4 regions of the Rhizobium sp. BK275 genome follow, and region 3 is predicted to be linked to each of the others. Evidence: predicted binding sites of a transcription regulator. Region 3 holds the regulator's gene; each other region holds the start of a gene.
The links. Region 3 encodes LexA, which represses DNA repair genes until DNA is damaged. Its sites were predicted from a motif close to TGTTCNNNNTGTGTTCNG; they were not measured.
Positions count from the first base shown of each region.

Region 1: the regulator LexA is predicted to act here: its motif matches at 931-948, upstream of FHT82_RS08510 (ATP-dependent helicase).
Region 2: the regulator LexA is predicted to act here: its motif matches at 1,402-1,419, upstream of FHT82_RS28055 (UvrD-helicase domain-containing protein).
Region 4: the regulator LexA is predicted to act here: its motif matches at 1,187-1,204, upstream of ruvC (crossover junction endodeoxyribonuclease RuvC).

Region 1 is NZ_JACHZL010000002.1:534,557-536,757, forward strand. Features, by position in the region: gene FHT82_RS08510 (ATP-dependent helicase) at 1-876, opposite strand, end outside; gene FHT82_RS08515 (hypothetical protein) at 1,053-1,331, opposite strand; gene FHT82_RS08520 (BON domain-containing protein) at 1,544-1,762, shown strand; gene FHT82_RS08525 (hypothetical protein) at 1,845-2,108, shown strand.
Region 2 is NZ_JACHZL010000011.1:13,965-16,165, forward strand. Features, by position in the region: gene FHT82_RS28055 (UvrD-helicase domain-containing protein) at 1-1,360, opposite strand, end outside; gene FHT82_RS28060 (YoaK family protein) at 1,499-2,176, opposite strand.
Region 3 is NZ_JACHZL010000003.1:111,904-114,104, forward strand. Features, by position in the region: gene FHT82_RS10370 (VOC family protein) at 1-589, opposite strand, end outside; gene lexA (transcriptional repressor LexA) at 785-1,507, shown strand; gene FHT82_RS10380 (ComEC/Rec2 family competence protein) at 1,488-2,201, opposite strand, start outside.
Region 4 is NZ_JACHZL010000008.1:81,880-84,080, forward strand. Features, by position in the region: gene FHT82_RS23895 (methyl-accepting chemotaxis protein) at 1-997, opposite strand, end outside; gene ruvC (crossover junction endodeoxyribonuclease RuvC) at 1,246-1,773, shown strand; gene ruvA (Holliday junction branch migration protein RuvA) at 1,786-2,201, shown strand, end outside.

The DNA of each region.
Region 1 (2,201 bases), on a different contig from region 3:
GGCCGGGCTGAAGGAGGCCGGAAAATCGAGAATGTTGCGCACCGTCGCGGCTCGGAAGGAATAGATCGACTGTGCATCGTCGCCAACGACGGTCAATCCGTGCCCGGTGGGCTTGAGGGCAAGCAGGATCGAAGATTGAAGCCTGTTGGTGTCCTGATATTCGTCGACGAGCACATGATCGAAGCGGCTGCCGATATCCTCGGCGATCATCGGCTCGGCCACCATCTGCGCCCAGTAGAGCAGCAGGTCGTCGTAATCGAGCACATTCTGGCTCTGTTTCGACTCGACATAACAGGCAAAAAGCTCGCGAAGCTGCTTTTCCCAGGTGGTGCACCAGGGAAAGGCGTCGCGCAGCACCAGCGGCAGTTCCGTTTCGGAATTCACCGCACGCGAATAGATCGCCAGACAGGTACCCTTCGTCGGAAACCGGCTTTCGGTCTTGGAGAAGCCGAGATCGTGGCGCACGAGGTTCATCAGGTCGGCGCTGTCTTCCCGGTCATGGATGGAGAAGGCCGGGTCGATGCCGATCTGTTCGGCATAATCACGCAGCAGTCGCGCGCCGATACCATGAAACGTGCCGCTCCAGGCAAGCGCATCCGCCATGATGCCGGAATTCTTGCCGAGAACCTCGCCGCAGATGCGTTCGACGCGCCGGCCCATTTCGGCAGCTGCCCGGCGCGAAAAGGTCATCAGCAGGATACGGCGCGGATCGGCACCCTTGAGGATGAGATGGGCAACGCGATGGGCAAGCGTATTCGTCTTGCCGGAACCGGCACCAGCAATGATCAGCATCGGCCCGGCCACATGGCTGCCGTCTGTGAGTGTGCCGTGCTCCACGGCCATGCGCTGCTGGGGATTGAGTCTTTCGAGATACATCCAGCCGTCCGGTTGGGCTTCGCGGGAGAATCAGCGCCTGCGAATAAAATCAGATGTTCCTTGGATGTTCTCGATTGGCGTCGCTGTCAAGCAGGTGCGGACTGCCATGCACTGCAGCATCGGCGCGCAAATCGACCGATTTTCGGAAAGCCTGATGCGCCAGCTCATAGCTTCTACTACGGAAAGTCCGGCACGATCTGGCGCCGCGTCAACTTCAGGCTGCGGTCGGGCTGGAGAATATAGGTTTCGTAGACGTGCTCGCCATGCTGGTTGTAAAAGTCGTTATAGACCGCGCTGCCGATCGGCGACTTCGTCAGCTTCGTGCGCGGTTGCCCGCCATAGGTGATGCTGCCGGGAATAGGCTCCAGCGCAGGTGTGTCCGCGGCCGAGCAGCCGGCCAGCAAAGGTGCGGCCAGAAGGGTCGTGGCAAGAAGGGCAGGCACCAGCGCGTTCATCATCGTTTCCTTCGGCTGCAATTGCTTGCGGCGGCTCCTGACGCCTCCTGGCAAGGGCAGGCGTATCGGAGCACCACCACGGCGACTATGCCTCCAGCCGGCAGCACGTGGCAACAAAACGTCGTGTTCATGCGTTAAATCCCTATTAGCCAACGTCAGGAACGGTCATGGTGCTGCCGTTTCACAACTCGCCACCCCACGAGGAGGCCTGGATGAAGGACCACAACGCGGTCGCCTTACGCGCGTCCGTGGAAAGCGCCCTGCATGCCGCAGCCGATCTCGACGCGACTGACATCATCGTCATCAGCGTTGGTTCCAGCGTTATTCTCGAAGGTTTCGTTCGGCAATGGGGCGATAGCGTGCGAGCGCTGGCAATTGCCGAGGAGATCGTCGGAAGCGGTTATGTGCATTGCCGCTTGCTGGTGAGATAAATCCTGGTTCCCTTCAGGAGTTTCCGAGGAACCAACTCCCGTCTCGCGTGTTGAAAAGCTGATTTCAATGCTGGAGACAATAATGCAAACGCTTATGCGCCCGTGGGCTGCGGCCCTTCTTCTGGGGTGCGGCGCCTTTGCCGGCTCCGCCTATGCCTCACTCGAAACCGATATGAATTATTCGGCTCTGCCGAAGGACGAGATCGCGTTGAACGAATATATCAGCGCCGCCGTCTGCAAAACCGCCGAACCGCATTTCCTGCCGTCCTTCATCCGCGCCGCGGATGGCACAATCATCGGTGTAGGATATATTCAGATGAAGGATGGGAATACTTCGAATTGCTGATGGAATATTCGAAGTTTCTTTCGGACGAGGCTCGTCTGCAGTCTCCCATAGAGGGTGACGAGCCTCTAACCATCATCATGATGGCTGGCGTCG
Region 2 (2,201 bases), on a different contig from region 3:
TGGCGTCGCGGATTTCGAGGCGCTCGTAGAAGCGCGGGCCGCCGATGACGCGGTAGTTCAGGCCGAGCGTGACGAAGCGGTCTTCGAATTCGCGCATCTGGAAGGAGGCGCGCACCAGGATCGCCATGTCGTTCAGCAGATGCTTCTTGCCGTCGGCATCGCCACGCTGCAGGCGCTCGATTTCCTCGCCGATGGCACGCGCTTCTTCCTCGGAATCCCATGAGGCATGGACCTGCACCTTGACGTCGTCAGGATCGGAGCGATCCGTGAAGAGCGTCTTGCCGAGGCGGCCTTCATTATGGGTGATGAGATGGGCGGCCGCACCCAAGATGTGGGCCGTCGAGCGGTAGTTACGCTCCAGCTTGATGACCGTGGCGCCAGGAAAATCCTTTTCGAAGCGCAGAATATTGTCCACTTCCGCGCCGCGCCAGCCATAGATCGACTGGTCGTCGTCACCGACGCAGCAGACATTCTGCGGCTCGCCCTTGGCACGCTGGGCGAGAAGCCGCAGCCACATGTACTGGGCGGTGTTGGTATCCTGATACTCGTCGACGAGGATATAGCGGAATTTCTGGTGATATTCCTTGAGCAGATCCGGCTGCTTGCGGAAGATCGCGATCGGATGCATCAGCAGATCGCCGAAATCGCAGGCGTTCAGCGTCGACAGGCGGTTCTGGTAGGCGAAGTAGAGATCGCGGCCGCGGCCATTGGCGAAAGCGCGGGCGTCACCTTCCGGAATATCGGCAGGGCCGAGGCCCTTGTTTTTCCAGGTATCGATCATGCCGGCGAACTGCTTGGCCGGCCAGCGCTTGTCGTCGAGGCCTTCGGCCTGGATCAGCTGCTTGATGAGGCGGATCACATCGTCGGTATCGAGGATGGTGAAATCGGAGCGCAGGCCGACGAGTTCGGCGTGGCGGCGGAGTAATTTGACACCGATCGAGTGGAAGGTGCCAAGCCAGGGCATGCCTTCGACGGCGCCGCCGACGAGAAGTGCGATACGCTCCTTCATTTCGCGAGCGGCCTTGTTGGTGAAGGTCACGGCGAGGATCTGCGAGGGGAAGGCGCGCCCGGTCGAAAGAATATGGGCGATACGGGTGGTCAGAACGCGGGTCTTGCCGGTGCCAGCGCCGGCAAGCACGAGAACGGGGCCTTCCAGCGTCTCGACCGCTTCGCGCTGTTCCGGGTTGAGGCCGGCGAGATAATCGGGGCGACCGCCATCACGAGCCGCCATGGCGCGGGCGGCAATGCCGCCGCCGGCAGCCGGCGCCCTTGGGGCAGGTGCTGCAGGTGCTTGCTGCTTGCGCGGCGCATCGCCCGGTTCCTCATCGAAGAAGGGCATATCGTCGAAACTATTGGTCATGCCGCGTAATGTAGTGATTCGGGAGGGAAAGACCAGAAAGTTGTTCTGCTTTCATTCCCAGCGGCTCAGCTATCCTCAAGTCCTTGTTTTACACACGTCGTCATAGCAAAACCGCTGCATCGTTATGCGCGGGATACTTCAGGCAGTTTTCGGACCGGCGAAGGCGAGGCAAACCGAAACCAGCGCAAGGAGCGGCGGCAGAGCAAAACACCAGGTGCCGACCGTGGCATACAGCAGGGCGGCAAGGCCGCAGCCGAGCGCGAAGGCGAAAACGGCGACCACCATGTGCGACAGGCGGCCCTTTACAGGCTTTGCCTGATCGCCGGCGCTGCCATGGGCGAGGTCGGCGAGGTCGATCATGATCTGTGTCGTGGTGCCGGTCATCAGCGTGCTCGGCGGTGAGGCGCCGAGATGGATGCGGTGGGCGGCGTTCTGGATCGCCATGGCGATGACGAGCAGCATGCCGGTTGCGACCAGCGGCAGTCCATCGGGATTGGCGAAGGGGGAAAGCCAGATGGCGCAGGCGCCGCCGGCAATCAGAAAGAGAAGCTTTATGACGAGCAGGATGCGCAGGCCCTTCTCGTCGCCGGGCGGCACATTGTGCGTGAGGTAGCGCAGCAGGAGGATCGTCAGGCAGAAGACGGGCAGCGCCAGAAGCTTGGCGATGATGCCCGTCGTGCCGTGAGTCAGCGCTGCACCCAATGTCACGAAGTTGCCGGTGACATGGGCGGGGAAGAGGCCGCCGAGCGCCAGGAAACCGGCGGTATCGACATAACCGCCGGTAAGGCTCAGGAGTACGGGCAGGGCTGGGCGCATCGTTTTTTCCCTTTGTAAGCCGCTC
Region 3 (2,201 bases):
GAACGAACTCGCCGAAAGCTGTCGGCTCGGGGGCCGCGAGCGCGATCTCGGCAATGCCCGTCACGCCATTGGCATGGGTCTCCAGCGCGCCGCGGTCGGCCGGAAGCGGGTTGATGCGCTCGACAGCGAAGAGAAAGAAATCCGGTGCCCGCAGGTCGCCAGCGAAGGCGAGCCGGAAGCCGGCAACACTTTCTGCACCATCGGGCATTTTCACGGGACGTTCGAACTGCAGCACAGAGCCAGCGCTGATGCCGCCCTTTACGAATCGAGCATGTTCGCGCTTCGCATCCGCTGTCGCAAAGGCGATGGCGGACAGTCCCTCGCTGCCGCAGCGGAAGCGGAAAGCCTGATTGCGGGCGGTGAAGACATTGCCCTCACGCGCCGTCTCCTCGCTCTCCTCCACACTCGCGACACCCAATGGCTCAAGATAGGTTTTGTCAGTAAAGAAAACGCAGGCATTTTCCGTGCCGAAGGGATGGCGGGCATCAGGGGCTACGGTGAAACCAAGCTTGCCCAGCCTTTCGCGGGCAAGATCGATATCGGTAACCGGCAAAACGAGATGATCGATCGGAAGCATGTCCTGGGTCATCGGCTACTCTCCAGCATTGCCAGGATGATGTGCTTCAGCAGGCGTTACGAAGCAAGGCCGGGCAGGCTTTCCCGCGATAAAAATAAAATTCTCAGCAGAATGAACAGAAGTTTTACGAAAATTTAGCCACTTGCGGAACACATATGGAACATATAGTGTCTGTTCTGGATTTGTTTCAAGACTGGGGTATACGCCATGCTCACGCGCAAACAACAGGAACTTCTTCTTTTCATTCATGAAAGGATGAAGGAGTCAGGCGTTCCGCCGTCTTTCGACGAGATGAAGGATGCCCTGGATCTGGCCTCAAAATCCGGCATCCACCGGCTGATCACAGCGCTCGAAGAACGCGGCTTCATTCGCCGGCTTCCGAACCGGGCACGCGCGCTCGAAGTCATCAAGTTGCCGGAAGCCTACAGCCCGAGCCTGCAGCCTCGGCGCGGCTTTTCGCCGAGCGTCATCGAGGGCAGCCTCGGCAAGCCTCAGCCGGCGGCTCCCGCTCCGGCAAAGTCTGCACCTGCTGCCGACAACGGCAATTCGATTTCTGTGCCGGTCATGGGGCGCATCGCCGCCGGTGTACCGATCTCGGCAATCCAGAACAATACGCACGACATCAACGTTCCCGCCGACATGCTGGGCTCGGGTGAGCATTATGCACTCGAGGTTCGCGGCGACTCGATGATCGAAGCCGGCATCTTCGATGGCGACACGGTCATCATCCGCAACGGCAGCACCGCCAATCCCGGTGATATTGTGGTGGCACTCGTCGACGAGGAGGAAGCGACGCTCAAGCGTTTTCGCCGCAAGGGCGCATCGATTGCACTCGAGGCAGCAAACCCCGCTTATGAGACCCGCATTTTCCCGCCGGATCGCGTCAAGGTCCAGGGCAAGCTCGTCGGCCTCATTCGCCGCTATCACTGACCGGTGACGTACTGGCGTCTGCGAAACTGTCGCTGCGCCAGTCATAGGCACGGTGGCGCATCCAGGGCCGCCGCAACGTGTCGAATGCAGTTGTGATCTCAATCCCCTTATCGGTAAAACGAAGTTCGACGGAGCCTGTTCTGCGTAGTGTCTCGCCAGTAAAGAGCAATGCGCCGGAACGACAATGGTCAAACCGCAAACGGACAGGGGTAACGACGATATCGGCCGTATCGCAGGCCGGCCCGAGATAGGCTGCATTGTCGATGACCGTCAGTTTCTTTCCATTTCGGAGCAAGGCAGTGCACCAGGCGCCCTTCTGGCAGGAGAAGCGCGATGGCAAGCTCGCGGCGGCATGTCTTATCGCTGCTCTGGCTTCGTCCTGCTGATCCCGTGATAGCTGCAGCCGTTTACCTTCAGGCGCAGTGGGGACATTGACAGCCTGGAGCATGACCGGCTTTCGATGTTCTTCCATGGCAAGCGCCCGCTGCCATTGTTCGAAGATGAAGGCAGGCGGCTTTTCGCGGTTCGAAGCTATTGCCTCTCCATCGACAACAGCGACCAGGCCGCCATCTTCGGCGATGGTGATGTCGGGCATCGCCTCGATCGGAAGCAACGCGACGGCAAGCGTGGAAACCGCAACGATTGCCGTTCCGACGTGCCGCAGTCTGGTTCTGAGCAGGGTCAGCAGCAGAAA
Region 4 (2,201 bases), on a different contig from region 3:
CGACGACGAGGAACCGGTCACCGCGATAATCGATGCCGCGCACATAAGCGCGTGCCGCACCATCGGCGCGATCGAAATCCGCAACGGTCATCGCCGAGCTCGCTAGCGCATCCTTGATGAAGGTGAACGGCGCAGTATCGAGCGTCGCAAGCTGGCCGGATGCATTGAGACCGACGGCCGAGCCGTCACCTGAAATGATCGCAGCCTGCGCCGTGCTGCCGGACACGATACCCTTCGCTAGAATGCTGGTGACGACATCGTCGCGCACCTTGAATAGCATCAGACCCTTCGCCTGGCCGAGCTTGACGATCGGCACGGCGTAGAAGATCGCCGACTTGCCGCTTCCGGCATCGACACGCAGGCCGGAGAAGGCCGTCGGCGCGGAATCGTCCGTCGCCTTGGCGGTGTTTTCGATTGCCTTGGCATAGGCGATGCCCGCGCCGGTTGATTTCCAGGCGTCCGATTTCAGATTTTCCGCGAAGTCTTCATTCTTCCTGTAGGAATAGAGCACGGTGCCATCGAGATCGACGATCAGGAGGTCGCTGAAGGCGGTATCGGCGAGGTCGCGGGCCACTTCGCCCTGCGTCTTCTCATGGCTCGAATAGTAGAACCCGCTCGGCCCCTCGGGTTTGATGAGCTTTTCGCGCTGGTCTGCCGGGTTCGGGTTGTCGGCGATGAAGACCCTCCTCAGCTCGCCTCGCGCGTCGCCGGAGCTTTTCTCCATCGTTTTCCAGCCGCTCTTCAGATTGGTGATCGACATTTGCAGCGCTTCGATGCGCGCAATCGAGGTCGCCTGGTTTTCGAGCTGTTCGAGCTGATCCTGCAGCATGTCGCCGCGGAAGATCAGCACGCTCTCCTTCGCCTTCAGTGCCTGCTCGTCGGAAACGCGGCTGCTGGCGAAATAGGCAAGGATATTGATCACCGCGACCGAAAGCGTGGTCAGCAGGATGAAGGTGGCTATCACCTTGAAGGACAGGGACTGAAATCTCTGAGCCATGAAAAACGAACCCTTCCGGAACGGCGCCGCCGACGGGTGGGATCACGGAGACATCACCCAGCGGTTGAACTGTAAACAGACCATTGGAAGCCTTAAGCTTTGCGAAAGCCGGCTCCTCTCACATTTGATGGATTAGAATTCAGGCATTCGGCTTAATTCGCGGTAAATGCGGCCGCGCAAAACACGGCATGTTTTTGTTTTGTTCACATATCGGTGGCACTTATTTCGCCATCGCTATAGGGTGAGCCATGCAAAACACGATTCGTATTATCGGCATCGATCCCGGCCTTCGCCGTACCGGATGGGGCATCATCGATACGCTCGGCAATTCGCTGCGCTTCGTTGCCTCGGGAACCGTTACCTCGGATGGTGACATGGACCTCGCCTCACGCCTCTGCCAGTTGCATGACGGCCTTGCCGATGTGGTCCATTCCTACAAGCCGGAGGAAGCCGCCGTCGAACAGACCTTCGTCAACAAGGATGCGGTAGCCACGCTGAAACTCGGCCAGGCCCGCGGCATCGCCATGCTCGTGCCAGCCCGTGCCGGTTTGCCGGTATCGGAATATGCGCCAAACGCCGTGAAGAAGACCGTCATCGGCGTCGGCCACGGCGAAAAGCAGCAGATTCACATGATGCTGAAAATTCTGATGCCAAAGGCGGAGTTCAAGGGCAACGACGCCGCCGACGCCTTGGCGATCGCCATCTGCCATGCTCATCACCGTGGCGCAAACCGCATGCGGCAGGCAATCGCCGGCGCTCCCCAAACCCATCCCTGACGGAACAAGATCATGATCGGCAAGCTGAAAGGCACCATAGACGAGATCGGCGACGACTATGTGCTCGTGGATGTGCACGGCGTCTGCTACGTCGCTTTTTGCTCGGCGCGCACACTCTCAAAGCTCGGTTCCGTCGGAGAGGCCTGCGTGCTCTTTATCGAGACCTATGTGCGTGAGGACCAGCTGAAGCTCTTCGGCTTCCAGACACAGCTCGAACGCGAATGGTTCAACCTGCTGCAGAGCGTGCAGGGCGTTGGCGCGAAAGTGGCACTCGCCGTGCTTTCGACGCTCACACCGCCCGAGCTTGCCAATGCCATCGCCCTGCAGGACAAGACCGCCGTTTCGCGCGCTCAGGGCGTCGGTCCCAAGGTCGCGATCCGTATCGTCACCGAGCTCAAGAACAAGGCGCCCGCCTTTGCCGGCGAGGC